3 regions of the Paracoccus ferrooxidans genome follow, and region 3 is predicted to be linked to each of the others. Evidence: riboswitches for the same ligand, from Rfam matches in the RefSeq annotation. Region 3 holds a riboswitch; each other region holds the start of a gene.
The links. A riboswitch is a leader RNA that binds a small molecule or an ion and turns the genes downstream of it on or off. The one in region 3 is predicted to bind cobalamin.

Region 1 (7,150 bases), on a different replicon from region 3:
GTCGGCAGCGTGATCAGGTTGTGGAACACGCCGGCGCGGGCCGAGATGTCGGTCTGGAAGCGCTGCAGCCGGGCGTCGGCCTCGCGGCCCAGGTCGGTATCGTCGAAATCGGGCTTCATCAATTCGTTGCCGTCCGGGTAGTCGGCCTCGGCAATGCTGCCCTCGGCCAGCCATTGCGCCCGCACCTGCTTGCGCAGGTTCAGCGTCCAGTTGAAGCTGGGCGAGTTGTTATAGGTCAGCTTGGCGTTCGGCACCGCCTTGCGGATCTCGGCCACCATGCCGGCGATCTCGTCCACGTTGGGCGTGTCGGTCTCGATCCACAACAGGTCGGCGCCGCCCTGGGTCAGGCTGGCGATGCAATCCTCGATCACCCGCTGCCGCCCCGTGCCCTCGCGGAAGGGGAAAAGCCCGTTCGGCAGCCGCGCCGGCTTGAAGAAGGCGCCGTTCTGGTAAAGCGCCAGTTCGCCCTCACGGATCGGATTGGCTTCGGTGATCGGCTCGACCTTCAGCCATTTGATGTATTCCGCGGCCAGGTCGCCCAGGCGCTGGCTGACCGGCACCTTCTGCGTCAGCCCGGCGCCCAGGCTGTCGGTGCGGGCGACGATGACGCCATCGTCCACGCCCAGCTCCTCGAAGGCCAGGCGGCAGGCGCGCAGCTTTTCGATGAAATCCTCGCGCGAGACGGTGACCTTGCCGTCCTGGTGGCCGCATTGCTTGGCGTCCGAGACCTGGTTCTCGATCTGCAGGCAGCAGGCACCGGCCTTGATCAGTTCCTTGGCCAGCAGATAGGTGGCGTGTTCGTTGCCGAAGCCCGCGTCGATATCGGCGATGATCGGCACGACATGGGATTCGAAACCGTCGATCGCCGCGATGGCCTGCTGCCGCTCGGCCTCGGTCGTGGCGGCTTTCAGCGCCTTGAACAGGTCGTTCAGCGCCACCTCGTCGGCCTGGCGCAGCGAGACGTAGATCTCCTGGATCAGGTCGGCCACGGCGGTCTTTTCATGCATGGACTGGTCGGGCAGATGGCCCCAGCGGTTGCGCAGGCCCGCGACCATCCAGCCCGACAGGTAGACATAGGTGCCCCTGGCCGTGCCGCGCAGGCGCTTGACCGCCTTGATCATCTGCTGGGCGTGAAAGCCCGACCAGCAGCCCAGCGACTGGGTGAACTTGCCGGGGTCGGCGTCATAGGCCGCCATGTCGGCGCGCATCACCCCGGCCATGTCGCGGGCGATGTCCAGATGCGTGTCATAGGTGTTCTGCAGCCGCAGCTGCACGATGTCATCGACCGAAACGCCACCCGGCGTTTGACCGGAGGGGTAGCGGGACGACACCTCGGCATGGATTTCCGAAAAAGTCTTTCTGCTCATGATGCTTCCTTTCAGCAGGGTCGGTTCGGGGATCGGCAGCCGCGGCTTGCGGCAAGGCGGGGCATCCGGGGGGAAGCGGTCCGCCAAAGGGGGAAAGCGTGCGGATGATGTCCATCGGGCCCCTCAGTCCAGCGCATTCAGCAGGTCATAGGCCGGCAGGGTGATGAAATCGGGCAGGGTCTCGGCCGTGGCCGCCTCTTGCACGATGCGCGCGGCCGAGGCGTAATGGCCGCGATGGAACCCGTTCGGGCCGAGCCGGTCGAGGATGCACACGATCTCGGCCTGCATCAATTCGCCCAGCCAATCGGCGGTCAGCCGACGCTCCCCGCCGCCCTCCAGCGCGACCGGGGCACCGTGGCGGATCCATTGCCACAGCTGGGCGCGGCTGATCTCGGCGGTGGCGGCATCCTCCATCATGTTCTGGATCGGCACCGCGCCGCGGCCGGACAGCCATTGCGCCAGGTATTCGACGGCGACCTGGATGTTCAGCCGCACGCCCGCCTCGGTGATCCGGCCCTGATGCGGTTTCAACAGCATGGCGGGCTCGATCCGCCATTGCTGGCGCGGCTTGCGGATCTGGTTCGGACCGGGCATGGCGGCGTCGAAGACCGCCTGCGCCACCGGCACCAGGTCGGGATGCGCGACCCAACAGCCGTCGAAGCCCATGCCGACCTCGCGCTGCTTGTCGGCGCGGACGCGGGCAAAGGCGGCCTCGTTCGCCTCGGCATCGCCCCGGACGGGGATCGCCGCCGACATGCCGCCCATGGCATGGATGCCGCGGCGGTGGCAGACCTTGACCACGCGGGCGGCATAGGCGGCCAGGAAGGCGTCCTCCATCCCGACCTGCGCCCGGTCGGGCAGCACATAGGCGGCATGGTTGCGCAGGGTCTTGATATAGCTGAAGATATAGTCCCAGCGGCCGCAGTTCAGCCCGGCGATATGGTCGCGCAGCTCCCAGACGATCTCGTCCATCTCGAAGGCGGCGGGCAGGGTCTCGATCAGCACGGTGGCCTTGATCGTGCCCTGCGCCAGCCCCATGCGGTCCTGGGCAAAGGCGAAGACCTCGTTCCAGAACCGCGCCTCGCCATGGGCTTCCAGCTTGGGCAGGTAATAGAACGGCCCGCGCCCGGTCGCGGCCAGCGCCCGGCCGCAATGATAAAGCGACAGGCCGAAATCGAACAGCGCCGCCGAGACCGGCTGGCCGCCGATCAGCACATTCGCCTCGGGCAGGTGCAGCCCGCGCGGGCGGACGACCAGCAGCGCCGGGTTCGGGCCGACGCGATAGCTCTTGCCGGTGGCGGGGTCGTCATGGTCCAGCGTGCCGTCGCGATAGTCGATCAGGTTCGCCTGCCCGGCGATGACATTGGCGAAGCTGGGTGCGGTCGCATCCTCGAAATCGGCCATGAAGACGCGCGCACCCGAGTTCAGCGCGTTGATCATCATCTTGCGATCCACCGGGCCGGTGATCTCGACCCGGCGATCCTCCAGCGCGGGCGGGACGGGGGCGGCCTGCCAGATGCCCTGCCGGATCTCGCGCGTCTGCGGCAGGTAGTCGGGCAACTCGCCCCGGTCGATGCGCTCCTGCCGGCGGGCGCGGGCGACCATCAGCGCATGCAGCCGCAGGCCAAAGCGGGCCTGCAATGCGGCGACGAAACCCAGCGCCTCGGGGGTCAGGACATGATGCGCGCCCGGCACGGCGCGCAGGACGACGGGCGGAAGCGGTGGGGCATTGCGGTCGAGCGGCATGGCGGCCTCCTGTGATTCACGGCGTAATGTCACAGTAGTAATGTCATGCTGCATGTGCATTATTGCTTTGAAAACAACGGGTGTGGCGGTCAATCTTGTCACCGTGTAGCCGCAGAACTTGTAAGGTTTGTCACATGACCCGAGGCAAGAAACTGCTCATCGGCCAGCGCCTGCGCGTGCTGCGCCAGTCGCTGGGGCTGACCCAGGCGCAGATGGCGGCCGAGCTGGGCGTCTCGGCCAGCTATGTCACGCTGATCGAGGCCGACCAGCGCCCGGCCTCGGCGCGCTTCCTGATGCGGCTGGCCGAGGTCTATGACATGAACATCGCCGAGCTTGCGCCCTCGACCGACGCGCAGCTTGCGGCGGATTTCGCCGCGGCGCTGAAGGATCCGGCGCTGGAGGCGGGCGCGCCGTCCCGCGCCGAGATCGAGGCGGTGCTGCAAGCCTCGCCCCGGATCGCGGCGGCCTTCGTGCGGCTGCACGACAGCCACCGCCAAGCGCTGCTGCGGCCGCAGGCCGACGACAACCCGCTGACCGATCGCGACAAGGTCGAGGCGCTGGCCGGCACATCGCGCCCGGTCGATGCGGTGCGCGGCTGGTTCTATGCCCGGCGCAACCATGTCGATGCGCTGGACCGCGCCGCCGAGGCGCTGGCCGAGGAGCTGGCGCTGCACCGCAACGAGCCGCACATGGCCCTGACCGGCCGGCTGGCCGCGCATGGCATCGCTGTGCGCATCCTGCCCGCCCCGGTCATGGGCGAGCAGCTGCGCCGCTTCGACCCGCACCGGCGCGAGCTGATGCTGTCGGAACTGCTGGCGCAGTCCAGCCGCCGCTTCCAGATCGGCGTGCTGCTGGCCCGGCTGGAGCAGGAGCCGCTGATCGCCCGGCTGGTCGACGAGGCGGGACTGGCCGACCCGCCTGCCGTCGCGCTGATGCGGGTGAGCCTGGCGAATTACTTCGCGGCGGCGCTGATGATGCCCTATGCCCGCTTTCTCGCCGCCTGCGAATCGGCGCGCTACGACGTCGAGCTGCTGGGCCACCGCTTCGGCGCCAGCTTCGAGCAGACCGCGCATCGCATGTCGACGCTGCAACGCCCCGAGGCGCGGGGCATCCCGTTCTTCTTCGTGCGGGTGGACCGGGCCGGGAACATCTCGAAACGCTTCAGCGCCGGGCGGTTCCCGTTCTCGCGCTTCGGCGGCACCTGCCCCTTGTGGAACATCCATGCCGCCTTCGAGACGCCGGACCGGGTGCAGACCCAGGTCATCCGCATGCCCGAGGGCGCCAGCTATTTCTCGATCGCGCGCACGGTGGCGCGGGCCGGCGGCACCCATGGCGCACCGGCGCAACGGCTGGCGATCGGGCTGGGCTGCGACGTGGCCTATGCGCCGCGGCTGGTCTATGCCGACGGCATCGACCTGGACCGCATCCGGCCGGTGGATATCGGGCTGAACTGCTATCTCTGCGAGCGGCCGGATTGCTCGGCCCGCGCCCATGCCCCGATCAACCGCCGGCTGCGCGTGAACGAGCGCGAGCGCAGCCTGGCGATCTTCAGCTTCGAGGAGGGCTAGGCGCCCGCAGGCAGGCCGTGGCCGGGCGCCCATGCTGACGCTTGCCAGCGCCCGCGCCGGCAGCTAGGGAGAGCGCGTCGGTTTCCGCAAGGAATTGAAAGGGAATCCGCCGGGGTCGCAAGGCCCCGAACCGGAACTGCCCCCGCAACTGTAGGCGGCGAGCAGGATGCGAGAACGCCACTGTGGCCCCGTGCCATGGGAAGGCCGCATCCCTGCCGTGACCCGCCAGTCAGGAGACCTGCCGACGACGTTTGACCAATCCGAGCGGGTCGGCTCGGGAGGGGTTGCGACCGGCATTGGCCCGGTCTCCATCCGCTCATCCGGCCTGTTCATGATGTAGCGGAAGGAAACATCATGCTGAGGCTCACCACGGCGATCATCGCCACGTCCACCCTGGCGCCGATGGCGCTGGCGGGCACCGAATACCCGCTGACCCTGACCAGCTGCGGCCACGAGGTCACTTTCGACAAGGCGCCCGAAAGCGTCGTCAGCGTCGGGCAAAGCACGACCGAGATCCTGTATATGCTTGGGCTGGCCGACAAGGTGGCGGGCACGGCGCTGTGGATCAACCCGGTCCTGCCCGAATTTGCCGAGGCGGACGCCAGGGTCGAGCGGCTGGCCGACAACGCCCCCAGCTTCGAAAGCGTGCTGGCCAAGAAGCCTGGGCTGGTGGTCACGGCCTATGAATGGATGATCGGCCCGCAGGGCGCGGTCGGCACGCGCGAGATGTTCGACGACGCGCAGATCCCCAGCTGGATCATGCCGACCGAATGCGTCGGCAAGGACAATACGCAAAGCATGGACGGCGCGCGCACGGTCCTGTTCGACACCGCGCTGCTTTACCAGGGCATCGAGGAACTGGCGGCGATCTTCGACGTATCGGAGCGCGGGGCCGAGGTGATCGCCGACCTGAAGGCGCGCGAGGCGGCGGCGGTCGAGCGGGCGCAGGCGCTGGACCTGCCCGAGGGCGTGTCGGGCCTGTTCTGGTATTCCTCGGCCGAGATCGAGATCGACCCCTATGTCGCGGGCGCCAATGGCGTGCCGGGCTGGATGCTGTCCAAGCTGGGGGTGCAGAATGTCGTCGCCTCGCCCGAGGAATGGCCGACCGTCGGCTGGGAAACCATCGCCAAGGCCGGCCCGACCTTCATCGTCGCGGCCGAGATGAACCGCCGCCGCTTTCCCGCCGACGACATCGCCGTCAAGCGCGATTTCCTGACCTCGGACCCGGTGACAAGCGAGATGGAGGCGGTGAAGAACGACCGCATCCTGACCATGCCGGCCAATGCGATGGATCCCTCGGTGCGCGCGATCTACGCGCTGGAATCGCTGGCGGACTCGCTGGCCGGGTTCGACCTGCAATGAGGGCGCGCGCCGCGACCCGCAGCACGGGGCGCAATCGGGGCTGGCTGTGGCTGGCCCCCGCCGTGCTGGTCGCGGCGCTGCTCTTCGGCACGGCGGTGGGCGAGACGCGCATTCCGCTGGCCACCGTCATCGAAGTGCTGGCGGTCAAGGCCGGGCTTGGCTCGGCGGCGCTCGACCCGATCGACGCCAGCGTGATCTGGCATTACCGGCTGTCGCGGGCGGTGGTCGCGGCCTGCGGCGGCGCAAGCCTGGCGCTGTCGGGGCTGATCCTGCAGGCGCTGCTGCGCAACCCCCTGGCCGAGCCCTATCTGCTGGGGATTTCGGCCGGGGCCTCGACCGGGGCGGTCACGGTCGCGGTGGCGGGGATCGGCGCGGGGCTGCTCAGCATGTCGGCGGGCGCCTTTGCCGGGGCGCTGACCGCCTTCGCGCTGGTCGCGGCGCTGGCGCGCGCCGCCGGCGGCGGGACCGGAATGCGCGGCGCCGGGGTCATCATCCTGGCGGGCATCGCCGGCTCGCAGATGTTCAACGCGCTGACCGCGCTGATCATCGCGCAATCGGCCAGCGCCGAGCAGGCGCGCGGCATCATGTTCTGGCTGCTGGGCAACCTGTCGGGCGTGCGCTGGCCGGACAGCTGGGTCGCGGTGCCGATGGCGGCGCTGGCGCTGGGGATCGGGCTGTGGCATGCGCGCACGCTCGACGCCTTCGCCTTCGGGGCGGAAAGCGCCGCGTCGCTTGGCATCGACCTGCGGCGCACGCAGGCGCTGCTGATCGGCACGGCCTCGCTGGCGACGGCGATCATGGTCTCGATCGCCGGGGCCATCGGCTTCGTCGGGCTGGTGGTGCCGCATGCGATGCGCATCCTCGTCGGGCCGCGCCATGCCAGGCTGGTCCCGGCGACGGCGCTGGCGGGGGCGGTGTTCCTGGTGCTGTCCGACGTGGTCTCGCGCATCGTCATTCCCGGCCAGGTGCTGCCCATCGGCGTCATCACCGCGCTGGTCGGCGCGCCCGCCTTTGCCGTGGTCATGATCCGGGGCCGGCAGCGATGACGCCCATCCTGGAAGCCGTCGGCGCCGGCCATGCCGTGCGCGGCCGCGAGATCCTGTCCGA
Region 2 (7,150 bases), on a different replicon from region 3:
AATGCCCGGGCCGCCGCCCGCTACCAGGGCCGGCAGCGGCAGGAATACGATGCGCTGAAGCTCGCCGGGCTGGACCGCGCGCCGGTCTGGCTGGCCGTCTTTACCGAGATCGACCCGTCCGAGGGCCACGGCCTTGGCCGCGCCACCATGCCGCAGACCCTGCGGCAATCGACGGCGATGGCGATCCATGCGCTGTGGCTGGCGGCACGGGTGCGCAACCTGGGCCTGGGCATGGTCTCGATCCTCGACCCCGCGCGGATCGGCCCGCTGCTGGCGGTGCCCGAAAGCTGGGAGTTCTCGGCGCTGCTCTGCCTCGGCTGGCCCGAGTTCACCGACGACACGCCGCTGCTGCACCGCACCGGCTGGCAGGAAAACACCGCCCCCGGCTGGCAGCGGCGCTGAAAGGCCCCGCCGCATCGGGCGGGGCCGCTTGGTTCAGGGCTGCGAGGTGGCCGGGCCCATGGGCTGACCGTTGACGGTAAAGGGGCCGCCGCCCTCGGGCATCTGGATGTCCCAGACATTCTCGCCGCTCGCGCCGGGCTTGGCCATGGCGCGGGCCATGCGCAGCATCATCAGCGGCTGGGCGGCCTCTTCGGGCGGGGCCGCGGCCAGCGCCGCCTCGACCTTGTCGAGCCCCGTGGCCGAGATCAGCGCCGCGCCGGTGGGCGCCGCGCCCGGACCGGCCGCGATGTCCGCGCGGTAGTCGATCTGGTAGCCGTCGCCCTTGATCTGCGACGGCGCAAGCTTCAGGTCGGCCGTGCCGCCGGGCAGCAGCGCCGCCTGCAGCTGTTCGGGCACCAGCCGCGCAAAGGGTTCCTCGGCGGCCAGGTCGAAGCCCTCGATCAGCATCTTCGCCGGCGCCGCCAGATCGAAGCCCGAGGCGGTGAAGTCCAGCGTCACCTCTTGCGGCAGGATCGGCTCGACCCAGGGCGGCAGCACGCCCTCGGGCACGGTCACGCCCGACAGCGCCACCCGTTCGTGCAGCCGGCCATCGGCGGTGGCGCCGGACAGGCCGACCGTCACCTTGGTCGAGGCAAGGCCGAATTCGCCCAGCGGAGAGCCGATCTTCAGATCATGCAGGACCGCGTCCATCGACAGGTCGTCCCACAGCGGCATGGCGGCGGCCAGCTTGTCGCGCAGCCCGTCCTGCGAGCCCTTGATCAGCTCCTCGGACGGATGGGCGACGAACCAGGCGAGCAGGGACAGCATGCCTTCGGTGCGCGCGCCGGTGATCTGGCCGCTGCCCTCGTAGCCGGGCGCGGTGATCTGGAAGGTCATCGGCTGGCCGCCCGGACCCATCAGGATCTCCTGCGACTGCTCCAGCCCCTCGGCGGTGAAGCTCATGGCCTGGTCGACGCCGCCGGCCTTGCCGGGCGCGCCGGTCAGCGACACCTCCATCCGCGCCGTGCGCTGGTGATCGCGCGAGACCACCTCGGGCTCGGCCGGGGGCTGTTCGGGCGCGGCTTCGGCGCCGGGCGGCGGCGGGGGCGCATATTGCACCGACTCGATGACGTAATCCGTCATCACCGCCGTCTGTTCGCGGAAACTCATCAGCCCCTCGTCCCAGATGCCGGTGGATTCGACCTTGGTCGTGCCCTTCTGCTCGAACAGGCGCGGCACCACCACCGACCAGCTCAGCACCTGGTCCTCGCTGACGCCCCAGCTGCCGTCGCCATTGTCGGTCAGCCGATAGGTCAGGGCCGAGACGCTGACCTGGGCCTGCTCGGCCGGAACCTGCGCCAGCAGCGGCGCCGGGTCGATCCGCAGCTCATAGCTTTCGCCCTGGGGGGTGACGGCGACCACGCCCTCGGTGCCGCCGAAATAGGTCTGGAAAACGCCGCTCAGCCGCGCGGCCCCCTCTTCGGTGGCGGGCACGGCCCAGGCCGCCGAGACGGGGCAGATCGCCAGCAGCGCCACAAGGCCTTGTCTCGCAAACATGTCCGAACATCCTTTCGAATTCACTGGTCCTGCACAAGCGGCAGATGACAGGAAACAGGCTAGAACTCCACCCCCGGTTGCGCCTTGATGCCATCGCGGAAGGGGTGCTTGACCTGCTCCATCTCGGACACAAGATCGGCAAGCTCGATCAGTTCCGGCTTGGCGTTGCGTCCGGTCAGGACCACATGCGTCATCGGCGGCTTTTCGCTGCGCAGGAAATCCAGCACCTCGTCCAGGTCCAGGTAGTCATAGCGCAGCGCGATGTTGATCTCGTCCAGCAGGACCATGCGGATCTGCGGATCGCGGATCAGCTCCTTGGCCTTTTCCCAGCCGGCGCGGGCGGCGGCGATGTCGCGCTCGCGGTCCTGGGTTTCCCAGGTGAAGCCCTCGCCCATGGCGTGGAACTGGCACAGGTCGCCGAAATGCGTGGTCAGCAACCGCCGCTCGCCGGTGTCCCAGGCGCCCTTGATGAACTGCACCACCGCACAGGGCATGCCATGGGCGATGCAGCGCAGGATCATGCCGAAGCCCGAGGACGACTTGCCCTTGCCCTTGCCGGTATGGACGATGACCAGGCCCTTCTCGCCCTGCTTCTCGGCCATCATCCGGTCGCGGGCGGCCTTGATCCGGGCCATCTTCTCGGCGTGGCGGGTATTGTCGTCGGTCTGCATCGGGCACTCCTTCGCTTGACAAGTCGGGACCGGGCGCGCACAGACGAGAGGCGCTGGTTCCTGTCCTACGACAGGCGAAGAGGGAATGCGACAGGCAACCGCCTGGAAGCAGCCGCCCCCGCGACCGTGACCGGAAAGGTCGCCCCGAGGCCACTGGCGAGACGCCGGGAAGGCGGGGCGGCCGTGGGCCCAGGCCCGAATCCGCAAGCCGGGAGACCTGCCAGCGCGCGAAGGATTGACCGGCGGACGGGGTGTTCCCGCTGGGGCTTGGGCGCTGGTCCCCTGCCTCGTGCCGCCTTGAGGGATGAAGGGCGCATGACCGTCACGCTGCATGTCTGCATCACCTGCCGCGCCGGCCAGCCCGTCCCCGAGGGCGAGCCCGTGCCCGGCGCGCGGCTGCATGACGCGCTGGCGGCCGAAGGCGCCCCCGACGGCGTGCGCATCGTCCCCGTCGAATGCCTGTCCGCCTGCGCCAACGGCGCCGCCATCGCGCTGTCGGCGCCGGGCCGCTGGACCTATGTCTACGGCCGCATGTCGGCCGAGGACGCGACCGAGATCCTGCTGGGCGCCGCCGCCTATGCCCAGGCCCCCGACGGCATCGTGCCCTGGCGCGAGCGCGTCACGATTTTCCGCAAGCGCAGCCTCGCGCGCATTCCCCCGATTGGATAGAAGATGAGCGACCTGACCAAGACCCCCGTCACCGTCATCACCGGCTTTCTGGGCGCCGGCAAGACCACGCTGATCCGCCACCTGATGTCGCAGCCGCAGGGCAAGCGGCTGGCGGTGCTGGTCAACGAATTCGGCACCATGGGCGTCGACGGCGAGATCCTGAAATCCTGCGCCGACGAGAATTGCCCGGCCGAGAACATCATGGAGCTGTCGAACGGTTGCATCTGCTGCACCGTCGCCGACGATTTCATCCCGACGCTGGAACGGCTGATGGCGATGCCGGTCAAGCCCGACCACATCCTGATCGAGACCTCGGGCCTGGCCCTGCCCAAGCCCTTGCTGAAGGCCTTCGACTGGCCGGCGATCCGCTCGCGCATCACCGTGGATGGGGTGATCGCACTCGCCGATGCCGAGGCGGTGGCGGCGGGCCGCTTCGCCCCCGACGAGGCCGCGGTCGAGGCGCAGCGCGCCGCCGACGACAGCCTCGACCACGAGACGCCCCTGTCCGAGGTGTTCGAGGACCAGATCGCCTGCGCCGACATCGTGCTGCTGTCCAAGGCCGACCTGGCCGGCGATGCCGGGCTGGCCGCCGCCCGCGCGGTGATCGAGGCCGAGGCGCCGCGCAAGCTGCCGATCCTGCCCTTGACCGACGGGGTGATCGACCCGCGGGTGATCCTGGGCCTGGGTGCCGCGGCCGAGGATGACCTGGCCGCCCGCCCCAGCCACCACGACGGCGCCGACGACCACGAACACGACGATTTCGATTCGGTGGTGATCGAGCTGGCCGAGATCGCCGACCCCGGCGAGCTTGCCGCCCGCATCGAGCGGCTGGCCCGCGAACAGAACATCCTGCGGGTCAAGGGCCATGTCGCCGTCGCCGGCAAGCCCATGCGCCTTCTGGTGCAGGCGGTGGGCGAGCGGGTGCGGCACCAATACGACCGGCCCTGGGGCGACGCCCCCCGCGCCTCGCGCCTGGTGGTGATCGCCGAACATGACGACATCGACGAGGCCGCGATCCGGGCGGTCCTGGCTGCCTGACGATGCATGTCGTCTTCCGCGAAAGCCGTGGGCTGGAAGAGACCGAGGTTCCGACCGACCCCGGCCAAGGCCCCGCCGACCTGGTCGTGCTGTCCTATTCCGACAGCGACCTCGGCGCTTTCGCGGCGGGCTGGCATCGCGCTGCCGGGGGGCTGCCTTCGCTGCGGCTGTGCAACCTCTCGGCGCTGCGGCACCCGGTCTCGGTCGATCAGTATTGCGAGGCAACGCTTTCCGGCGCCCGCGCCGTGCTGGTCCGGCTGATCGGCGGCGAGCCCTATTGGCATTACGGCGTCGCCAGCCTTCAGGATCTGGCCCGCCGCCGCGGGATCGCCCTGGCCTTCCTGCCGGCGGACGGGCGTCCCGACCCGACGCTGGAGCGGTTTTCCACCCTGCCGCTGCCGCTGCTGCATCGGCTGGCGGCGCTTTGCGACCAGGGCGGCGCGGTCGCGGCGCAGATGGCGCTGGCGGAACTGGCCGGGGCCGCCGGCCTGCCCGCCGCCCCGGTCCAGGGGCAGGCCACGATCCCTGACTTCGGCTTCTACGATCCCGACCGCGGCGTCATCGACCGCCCCCGGCCCGACCCCGAACCCGGCGTGCTGGTCAGCTTCTATCGCAGCTACCTGACCGCGGCGGACCTTGCGCCGGTGGATGCGATGATCCGCGCCCTGCGCACGGCCGGCTTTGCCGCGACCGGGGTCTTTGCGCCCTCGCTGAAGGCGCCGGGCTTTGCCGACTGGCTGGCGCCGCACCTGCCCGGCCTTGTCGCGGTGGTGAACCTGACCGCCTTTTCCGCCCGCGACGATGCCGGCGCCACGCCCTTCGACGGCACGGATTGCCCGGTCTTTCAGGTGGCGCTGTCCACCGCGCCCCGCGCCCTCTGGGCGGCCGAGGACCGCGGGCTTTCCGCCGCCGACCTGGCGATGCATGTCGTGCTGCCCGAGGTGGACGGCCGCATATTCCTGGGCGCGATCAGCTTCAAGGAACCGCAAGAGCGCGACCCCGACCTGCAATTCGCCCGCGTGATCCATGCCCCCGACCCGGACCGCATCGACGCGGCGGTGGCGCGGATCACCGCCTGGCACCGGCTGCGGCAGGCGACACGCCGCGCGGTGGTGCTGTCCACCTATCCCGGCAAGACGCATCAGCTGGCCCATGCGGTCGGACTGGACGCGCTGGCCTCCTGCGGCGCGATCCTCGGGCTTTCCCATGACGACCTGGGCCGGCGGCTGACCGCCGAGCGCATCCACTGGCCGCTCTCGGACTACCGCCGGGCGCTGGCCCGCCTGCCGCAACGCCTGCGCGACGACCTCGCCGCCGCATGGGGCGAGCCCCCCGACGGCTTCCGCTTCGCCGCCCTCCGCCACGGCGCCGACCTGATCGCCCTGCAACCCGAACGCGGCGAGGCAAAGACCCGCGCCGACGACTACCACGACCTGACGCGCACCCCGCGCCATGAATATGTCGCCTTCTACCTGTGGCTGCGCACGCAGGCGGACGTGCTGATCCACATGGGCGCGCATGGCACGCTGGAATGGCTGCCCGGCAAGTCGGTTGCCCTGTCGGACGAATGCTGGCCCGAGGCGCTGCTGGCCGACCTGCCCGTGGTCTATCCCTTCATCGTCAACGATCCGGGCGAGGCCGCGCAGGCCAAGCGCCGGCTTTCCGCCGTGACGCTGGGCCACCTGCCGCCGCCGCTGGCGGATTCCGCGGTGCCCGAGAACCTCGCGCATCTGGAACGGCTGCTCGACGAATATTCCACCGCCGACGGGCTGGACCCGCGCCGCCGCGACCGGCTGATCGCGGCGATCCGCGACGAGGCCCGCGCCGCCGGGGTGGAAACCGACCTGGGCCTGCCCCCCGACGCCGCGGCGGCCGAGGCGATCCCGCTGATCGACCGCTTCCTCTGCGATCTCAAGGACAGCCGCTTCGGCGACGGGCTGCATGTCTATGGCACCGGCCCCTGCGGCGCGGCCGAACGCGAAGGGCTGGCGCGCGCGCTGGCCGGCCAGCGGGTCGCCCCCGGCCCCTCGGGCTCGCCGGCGCGGGGGCGGCAGGACGTGCTGCCGACCGGGCGCAACCTTTTCACCGTCGATCCCCGCGCCGTGCCCTCGCGCAATGCCCATGCCCAGGGGGTGAAACTGGCCGAGGAACTGCTGCGCCGCCACCTGCAGGACCATGGCGACTGGCCCCGCGGCCTGGTCGTGGACCTCTGGGGCAGCGCCACCATGCGCACGGCGGGCGAGGAATTCGCCATGGCGCTGCATCTCGCCGGCCTCAGCCCGCGCTGGGACGGCGCCTCGGGCCGGGTCGCGGGCATCGAGATCCTGCCCCTGGCCGAGCTTGGCCGGCCGCGGATCGACGTGACGCTGCGGGTCTCGGGCCTGTTTCGCGACATCTTCCCCGGCCTCGCCCAGCTTTTCGAGACCGGGGCCGAGGCGCTGGCGGCCCGCGACGAAACCCCAACCGACAACCCCTATCGCAACCGCGCGCCCCGCGTCTTCGGCCCCAGGCCCGGCCTTTACGGCCTCGGCATCGCCGACCTGGCCGAGAGCTTCACCGACGAGGCGCGGCAGGCGGCGGGCGAGGCCTGGCTGGCCGCCTCCTCCCATGCCATCGCCGCCGATGGCCGGATCACCCACCAGCCGCAGGCGATCCGCGACCGCTTGGCCCAGGCCGATGCCTTCGTCCATGCGCAGGACCTGCCGGAATCCGACCTGCTGCTGGCCGGCGACTATGCCGCGCATGAGGCGGGCTTCGCCGCTGCCATGGCGCGGATCGGCGCCGCGCGGCCGGCGCTCTACCACCTCGACGCCACCCGCCCGGACCAGCCGCGG
Region 3 (7,150 bases):
ACAGCACCGCCTCCTCATGCGGGGTGATCGCATCGGGCATCATCGCCGGCGCGCCCAGGGTGTTCTGGATCGTGTCCAGAAGCGTCAGCCCGGTAAAGACGCGGATGGTCAGCTCGCGCTCCTCGGGGCGCAGCGTGGCCCAGCTCTGCACGTCGTTCGACAGCGGCACCTTCTCGGGCAGCCAGAAATTCACCGTCAGCCGGTTCCAGACCTCCAGGTCCTTCTCGTCCTCCAGCCGGTTCCAGTTGATGGCCCGCAGGGGCGTGCGCGGCGCATGGTCCTTCATCCGAAGACCCTTTCTTTCGTGTCCAAATATCCTCGGGGGTGCGGGGGCAGACAGCCCCCGCCTCAAAGCGTGCAGGAAACGCAGCCCTGCACCTCGGTGCCCTCCAGCGCGGTCTGGCGCAGCCGGATGTAATAGATCGTCTTGATGCCCTTCTTCCAGGCATGGATCTGGGCGCGGTTGATGTCGCGCGTCGTGGCCTCGGCCGGGAAGAACAGCGTCAGCGACAGGCCCTGGTCGACATGTTCGGTCGCCGCCGCATAGGTGTCGATGATCGCCTCGGGGCCGATCTCGTAGGCGTCGCGGTAATAGTCCAGGTTCTCGTTCGACATGAAGGCGGCGGGGTAATAGACCCGGCCGATCTTGCCTTCCTTGCGGATCTCGATCTTGGCGACGATCGGGTGGATCGAGCTGGTCGAGTTGTTGATATAGCTGATCGAGCCGGTGGGCGGCACCGCCTGCAGGTTGCGGTTGTAAAGCCCATGCCGCATCACCGCGTCCCGCAGCGCGGCCCAGTCCTCGCGCGTGGGCAGCGCGACACCCTCGAACACCCGCGCGACATCGGGCAGCGTCGGCAGCCAGTCGCGCGTCACGTATTTGTCGAAGAACGTGCCGTCGGCATATTTCGACGTCTCGAAATCCTTGAAGCTGCGGCCCTTTTCCTGCGCCAACAGGTTTGAGGCGCGGATGGCGTGATAGGCGACGGCGGCGAAATAGACCGAGGTGAACTCGATCCCCTCGGGGCTGCCGTAATGGATGCGCTCGCGCGCCAGGAACCCGTGCAGGTTCATCTGGCCCAGCCCCACCGCATGGGCCTCGTCGTTGCCGCGCCGGATCGAGGGCACGGCCTCGATCGCCGACATTTCCGACACCGCGGTCAGCGCCCGGATCGCCGCCTCGACCGTGGCGCCGAAATCCGGCCCGTCCATGGTCGCGGCGATGTTGAGCGAGCCGAGGTTGCAGGAAATATCCGTGCCGAGGTGGCGATAGCTCAGATCCTCGTCGAAGGTGCTGGCCTCGTTGACCTGCAGGATCTCGCTGCACAGGTTCGACATGCTGATGCGGCCGGCGACCGGGTTGGCGCGGTTCACCGTGTCCTCGAACATGATATAGGGATAGCCGCTTTCGAACTGGATCTCGGCCAGGGTCTGGAAGAAGGCGCGGGCGTTGATCTTTTTCTTGCGGATGCGCTTGTCGTCCACCATCTCGGCATATTTCTCGGTGACGGAAATCTCCGAGAAGGCCATGCCATAGACCTTTTCCACGTCATGGGGCGAGAACAGGTACATGTCCTCGTTCTTCTTGGCCAGTTCGAAGGTCACGTCCGGGATCACCACGCCGAGCGACAGCGTCTTGATGCGGATCTTCTCGTCGGCATTCTCGCGCTTGGTGTCCAGGAAGCGCAGGATGTCGGGGTGATGCGCGTTCAGGTAGACCGCCCCCGCGCCTTGCCGCGCGCCCAGCTGGTTGGCATAGGAAAAGCTGTCCTCCAGCAGTTTCATCACCGGGATGACGCCCGAGGACTGGTTCTCGATCCCCTTGATCGGCGCCCCGGCCTCGCGCAGGTTGGTCAGCATCAGGGCGACGCCGCCGCCGCGCTTGGAAAGCTGCAGCGCCGAATTGATGCCGCGGCCGATGCTTTCCATGTTGTCCTCCAGCCGCAGCAGGAAGCACGAGATCAGTTCGCCGCGCGATTTCTTGCCGGCGTTCAGGAAGGTCGGCGTCGCGGGCTGGAACCGGCCCGACAGGATTTCCTCCATGAAGCGCATGGCGAGATCCTCGTCGCCGCGCGCCAAGGCCAGCGCGACCATGACCACCCTGTCCTCGTAGCGTTCCAGATAGCGCCGCCCGTCGCGGGTCTTCAGCGTGTAGCTGGTATAATACTTGAAGGCGCCCAGGAAGGTCGGAAAGCGGAACTTGCGCGCATAGGCCGCGTCCCAGATCCGGTGCAGGAAGGCGCGCGGATACTGGTCCAGGACTTCGGCCTCGTAATAGCCTTCGTCCACCAGGTAGCCCAGCTTCTCGTCCAGCGAGTGGAAGAAGACGGTGTTCTGGTTGACATGCTGCAGGAAATACTGCCGCGCGGCCTTGCGATCCGCGTCGAAGCGGATGCGGCCCTCGCCGTCGTAAAGGTTCAGCATCGCGTTCAGCGCGTGATAGTCCAGCTCGGCCTTTACGCCATCGTCAAGCATTCCGTCCCCCAGAATTTCTCAAGCCCCGCCTGCACGCGGGAAATGTCCAGATCAGTCCCCGCCAGCTCGAATCGATACAGCACGGGGACGTTGCACTTGTCAGAAATCACCCGGCCGGCCAAGGCATAGGTCGCCCCGAAATTGCGGTTGCCGGCGGCGATGACGCCGCGCAGGCCGGCGCGGCGGGCGGGATCGTTCAGGAAGCGGATCACCTGCTTGGGCACCGCGCCCCGGCCGGTCCCGTCGGCATAGGTCGGGCAGATCAGCACATAGGGCGTTGCCGCCTCGGGCAGCGGATCGCACGGCGAGACCGGGATGCGCCCGGCCGCCAGCCCCAGCCGCGCCACGAAGCGCGCGGTGTTCCCCGAGGCCGAGGAATAATAGACCAGCCCGCCCATGGCGCCGGTCAGGACAGCCGGCCGATCATGTCGGGCCGGAAGCCCGCCCAATGCGCATCGCCGGCGACGACCACCGGGGCCTGGCGATAGCCCAGCGAGACGACCAGTTCCATCGCCGCGTCGTCCTCGGTCAGGTCGATCAGTTGATAGGCCAGGCCGCGCGCGTCGAGCGCCCGCGTGGTGGCGGTGCATTGCACGCAGGCGGGCTTGGAGTAAACGGTGATGGACATGGCTCGGCTCCTTCTGTTCTGTCGGCAAGAGGGGGCCGGGCCGATGGGCGTGCCACCGGACCCTGTTCCAGCCCCGCGCCCGCCGCACGGTTTCGTCCTTTCGCGCCATGGCAGGTCTTCTGACTTGCGGGTCTCGGCTTAGCCGGCCTTCCCGGAGCCTTGGCCCCAGTGGCATTCCAGCGTCGCTCGCCGCTTACAGCTGCGGGGGCAGTGCCGGCTTTTCACCGGCTTCCCTTTTCATCCCCGAGTCGGCCCCAGGGCAACCATGACCCCGGCAGTTAGCCACGGGTCACGGGCCGGGTCAATCCATATTTAGTGGATGGCCGGGCCGCGCCCGGAATATCTGGTGGGGTTCCCGGATCGCGCCAGGGGCTCGATTTGCCGCCGGGCCATGGCGGTGGACGGGCTGCGGCCACGGACCGCCCCACCTGCGGGCCTGTTGGAATATGGCAACAGGCGCGGGGACATGGCATGGAATGACGTCGCGTCGTTTGACAAAGCGACAATTCGCCCTCTTGCGTGGATCGCGCGCACGTGAGCCGGGGTTCCCGTTCCCGTTCCCGTTCTGGCGCGATAAAGCGCAAGCTATTGATAAAACATCACTTAATGTCGCCTCTGCCTGCTGGCGGAAGGCGGGGCATCTTTGTGCCGGGATAACCCATGAACAAAACCCATCCCAAACCGCCAGCCTCGGGGTCTGCCGCGCAATTGCTGCCGACCCTGGGCCTGCTTCCGGTCCTTGCCATTTTCGCGGGGGTCGGCGGCCCCGCCCAGGCGCAGGACACCGTGACGCTGGACACGGCGGTCATCCGCCGCCAGCAGGGCAGCGAGGCCGAGACCAGCTACAAGACCACCGAAAGCGCCTCGGACAAGATCACCCCGCCGCTGCTCGACACGCCACGGACCGTCACCGTCGTGACCGCGCGCCAGATCAAAGAGCGCGGCGGAAGTCGCAGACCCGGTTGCCGGTGATCCTGAAGGGCATCATGTCGGCGCATGATGCCGAGCGCGCCGTGGCGGTGGGTGCGGACGGGGTGATCGTCTCGAACCACGGCGGCCGGGCGCTCGACACGCTGCCGGCGAGGGCCGAGGCTCTGCCGGTCGTCGCCCGCCAGGTCGCCGGGCGCATTCCGGTGCTGTGCGACGGCGGAATCCGCCGCGGCACCGATGCGCTGAAGGCCCTGGCCCGGGCGCCGCGGCGGTGCTGGTCGGGCGGCCGCAGATCCATGCCCTGGCGGTGGGCGGCGCGGCGGGGGTCGCGCATATGCTGACCATCCTGCGCGCCGAGCTGGAGGTCGCCATGGCCCTGACCGGACGCCGCGACCTGGCCGGGATCGATGGAACCGTGCTTTGGCCTAGCCCTTGAAGCTGCGCCACAGGCTCAGCGCCGCATCCGACAGGTCGCCCAGCCGGGCCAGCACATGTTCGCGCCCCAGCCCCGGCCCGTCCTCGGCCCGGTCCAGCCGGCGCAGCAGCCGCAGCACCCGGCGCTTGTGGATGCCGGTCCAAAGCTGGACCGGATCGGCGGCCAGCCCGGCAAAGGTGGTCAGGACCGAGGCGAGCATGGCCAGCACCACCCCGGTCAGCAGCAGATCCACGCTGGAAAGCTCTCGTGGGAAGGCGCCATACCACATGCGGCCGGCCCAGCTTCCCAGCGCGAAATCCTCGACCGCCTGCGCCTGCGCCCGCAGATGCGCGACCGGCCCGGCCAGCGAGATCACCCCCGGCGTGGCGCGGTGGAACAGCAAGAGCCCCGAGCCCAGCACCAGGACCGAGGTGGTGATCTCGGAGACCGCATTGCGGGTCTCGGCATAGTCCGAGACGGCGCGGGCGACGCTTTGCGGCGCGGCCCGGGGCGCCAGCCCCTTTTCGGCCAGGTCGTCAATGAAATGGGCCAGGTCCGCCTCGATCCTTTGCGCCACGTCGGATTTCAGGAAGATCTGCCGGCGCGACAGCCAGTCGCCAGCGCGCCGCAGCCCGATCCGGCGCAGAAGCGGCGCGGCCAGCCGCACCAGCAGGAACAGCGGCGACAGCATGACGTTCACCGGCGCACGCAGCAGGTCGAGGCCGAGCGCGTGGCGATGCAGCGCCAGCGTGCCGCGCGGGCCATAGCGGGCGCGGACGAAGCGGCGGACCTCGGTCTCGCGCCGGGTCATCGGACGGGGGTCGGCGGGCTTTAGGGCCATGGGCGCGGTCCTTTGGCGGATCGCGCCCAATCTAGGCATCGCGGCGGGGCGGCTCAATGCCGCGCCGTCACAGCAGCGCGACCAGCCCCAGGCCCAGGGTCGAGATGAACAGCCAGGCCAGCGCGCCAAGCGCCAGCGGCCGGACGCCCTTGGCGCGCAGCTTGCGGATGTCGGTTTCGAGCCCCATCGCCGCCAGCGCCATGGTCAGCAGAAAGGCGGTCAGGCCGACCACCTCGGTATGCAGCGCCTCGGGCAAGGGCAGGGCGCTGTTCAGCAGCACGACGGCGATGAAGCCCAGCACGAACCAGGGCGTCGGCGCCGAGCCATGCGCGGCCTTGCCGCCGCGGCGCGCCAGCGCGCCCAGCACCAGGATCAGCGGCGCCAGCAGCATCACCCGGCTCAGCTTGGCCACGGTCGCGGCCTGCCCGGCCTCGGCGCCATGCTGGAAACCGGCGCCGACGACCTGCGCCACCTCATGCACGGTGGCGCCGACCCAGATGCCGTAATGCGAAGGCCCCATCGCCATCATCTCGCCCAGCAGCGGCATGGCGATCATCGAGAGCGAGCCGAAGACCGTCACGCAGGCGATGGCATAGGCCACGTCCTCGTCCGTGCCGCGCGTGACCGTGTTCGTCGCGATCACCGCCGAGGCGCCGCAGACCGAGGTGCCGGCCGCGATCAGCTCGGCCAGCCGCGCCTCGACCCCCAGCGCCCGCCCGGCCCATTTGGTGAAGACGAAGGTCGCGGCCAGCACCACCGCGATCACCGCTACCCCCGGCAGGCCCACGGCGCGCAACTGCTCCAGCGTCAGCTGGAAGCCCAGCAGCACGATGGCGAAACGCAAGACGCGGCGCAGCGAAAAGCCGATGCCCGGCCGCGCCGCCTCGGGCGTGCCGGCCAGGTTGCGCAGCGCCATGCCCAGCACCATGGCCACCACCAGCGGGCTGAGCGCCGGGATGCCCGAGAAGCGCTGCACCGCCGTCGCCAGGACCGCGATGCCGAAGGTCAGCCCCAGCCCCGGCAGCGTGGCGGAAAGCCAGGCCGTGATCGCGGAAGATGTTTGCTGGTTCTGCTCGGTCGAGGACATGATCGCGTTTCCTTGCTTGCAAGGCGGAACATGGTCCCGGATGCACGTTCAATCCATCGCATTATATTTGCCATATCGTTCGATTTTACTTATCAGTTGGCCATGACGCTGGAACAGCTCCGCATCTTCCTTGCCGTGGCCGAGCGGCAGCATGTCACCCGCGCGGCCGAGGCGCTGAACCTGACGCAATCGGCGGTCAGCGCCGCCGTCTCGGCGCTGGAGGCGCGGCATGGCGTGCGTTTCTTCGACCGGGTGGGGCGGCGCATCGTGCTGACCGAGACCGGCGAAGCCTTCATGGCCGAGGCGCGCGCGGTGCTGGACCGCGCCGAGACGGCCGAGATGGTGCTGGAGGATCTGGCGCGCGAGCCGCGCGGGCGGCTGCGGGTCCATGCCAGCCAGACCGTCGCCAGCTACTGGCTGCCGCCGCGGCTGGTCGCGCTGCGCGAGATGCATCCGGGGATCGAGCTGCGGCTGACCGTCAGCAACACCACCCAGGTCGCCGATGCGGTGCAGGAGGGCGGCGCCGACCTGGGGCTGGTCGAGGGCGCGGTGGCGCATGGCGAGTTGCACCGGCAGGTGGTGGCGCGCGACCGGCTGGTGCTGGTCATGGCGACCGATCACCCCTGGGCCGGGCGCGACGCCGTGCCCCTGGCCGGGCTGGCGGCGCAGAACTGGATCCTGCGCGAGCCGGGCTCGGGCACCCGGTCCGAGTTCGAGACCTGGATGGCCGGGCAGGGGCTTTCCGTGGCCGGGCTGCCCCTGGCGCTGGAACTG

Region 1: it holds a riboswitch for cobalamin, as region 3 does, so the genes downstream of both, E3U26_RS16525 (TroA family protein) here and nrdH (glutaredoxin-like protein NrdH) in region 3, are expected to answer to the same signal.
Region 2: it holds a riboswitch for cobalamin, as region 3 does, so the genes downstream of both, E3U26_RS09705 (DUF1636 family protein) here and nrdH (glutaredoxin-like protein NrdH) in region 3, are expected to answer to the same signal.

What each region holds. Positions count from the first base shown of each region.
Region 1 covers NZ_CP038201.1:718,637-725,786, forward strand. Annotated here, with positions in the region: gene E3U26_RS16510 (isocitrate lyase) at 1-1,370, opposite strand, end outside; gene aceB (malate synthase) at 1,491-3,113, opposite strand; gene E3U26_RS16520 (helix-turn-helix domain-containing protein) at 3,248-4,681, shown strand; cobalamin riboswitch at 4,743-4,941, shown strand; gene E3U26_RS16525 (TroA family protein) at 5,036-6,043, shown strand; gene E3U26_RS16530 (FecCD family ABC transporter permease) at 6,040-7,089, shown strand; gene E3U26_RS16535 (ABC transporter ATP-binding protein) at 7,086-7,150, shown strand, end outside.
Region 2 covers NZ_CP038198.1:1,930,214-1,937,363, reverse strand. Annotated here, with positions in the region: gene bluB (5,6-dimethylbenzimidazole synthase) at 1-402, shown strand, start outside; gene E3U26_RS09715 (hypothetical protein) at 436-1,938, opposite strand; gene cobO (cob(I)yrinic acid a,c-diamide adenosyltransferase) at 1,998-2,609, opposite strand; cobalamin riboswitch at 2,647-2,848, shown strand; gene E3U26_RS09705 (DUF1636 family protein) at 2,925-3,278, shown strand; gene cobW (cobalamin biosynthesis protein CobW) at 3,282-4,316, shown strand; gene cobN (cobaltochelatase subunit CobN) at 4,319-7,150, shown strand, end outside.
Region 3 covers NZ_CP038202.1:1,204,685-1,211,834, reverse strand. Annotated here, with positions in the region: gene nrdF (class 1b ribonucleoside-diphosphate reductase subunit beta) at 1-286, opposite strand, end outside; gene nrdE (class 1b ribonucleoside-diphosphate reductase subunit alpha) at 349-2,475, opposite strand; gene nrdI (class Ib ribonucleoside-diphosphate reductase assembly flavoprotein NrdI) at 2,457-2,873, opposite strand; gene nrdH (glutaredoxin-like protein NrdH) at 2,882-3,103, opposite strand; cobalamin riboswitch at 3,196-3,386, opposite strand; partial or broken gene E3U26_RS22905 (alpha-hydroxy-acid oxidizing protein) at 3,550-4,469, shown strand; gene E3U26_RS22900 (DUF6635 family protein) at 4,459-5,289, opposite strand; gene E3U26_RS22895 (YeiH family protein) at 5,357-6,376, opposite strand; gene E3U26_RS22890 (LysR family transcriptional regulator) at 6,479-7,150, shown strand, end outside.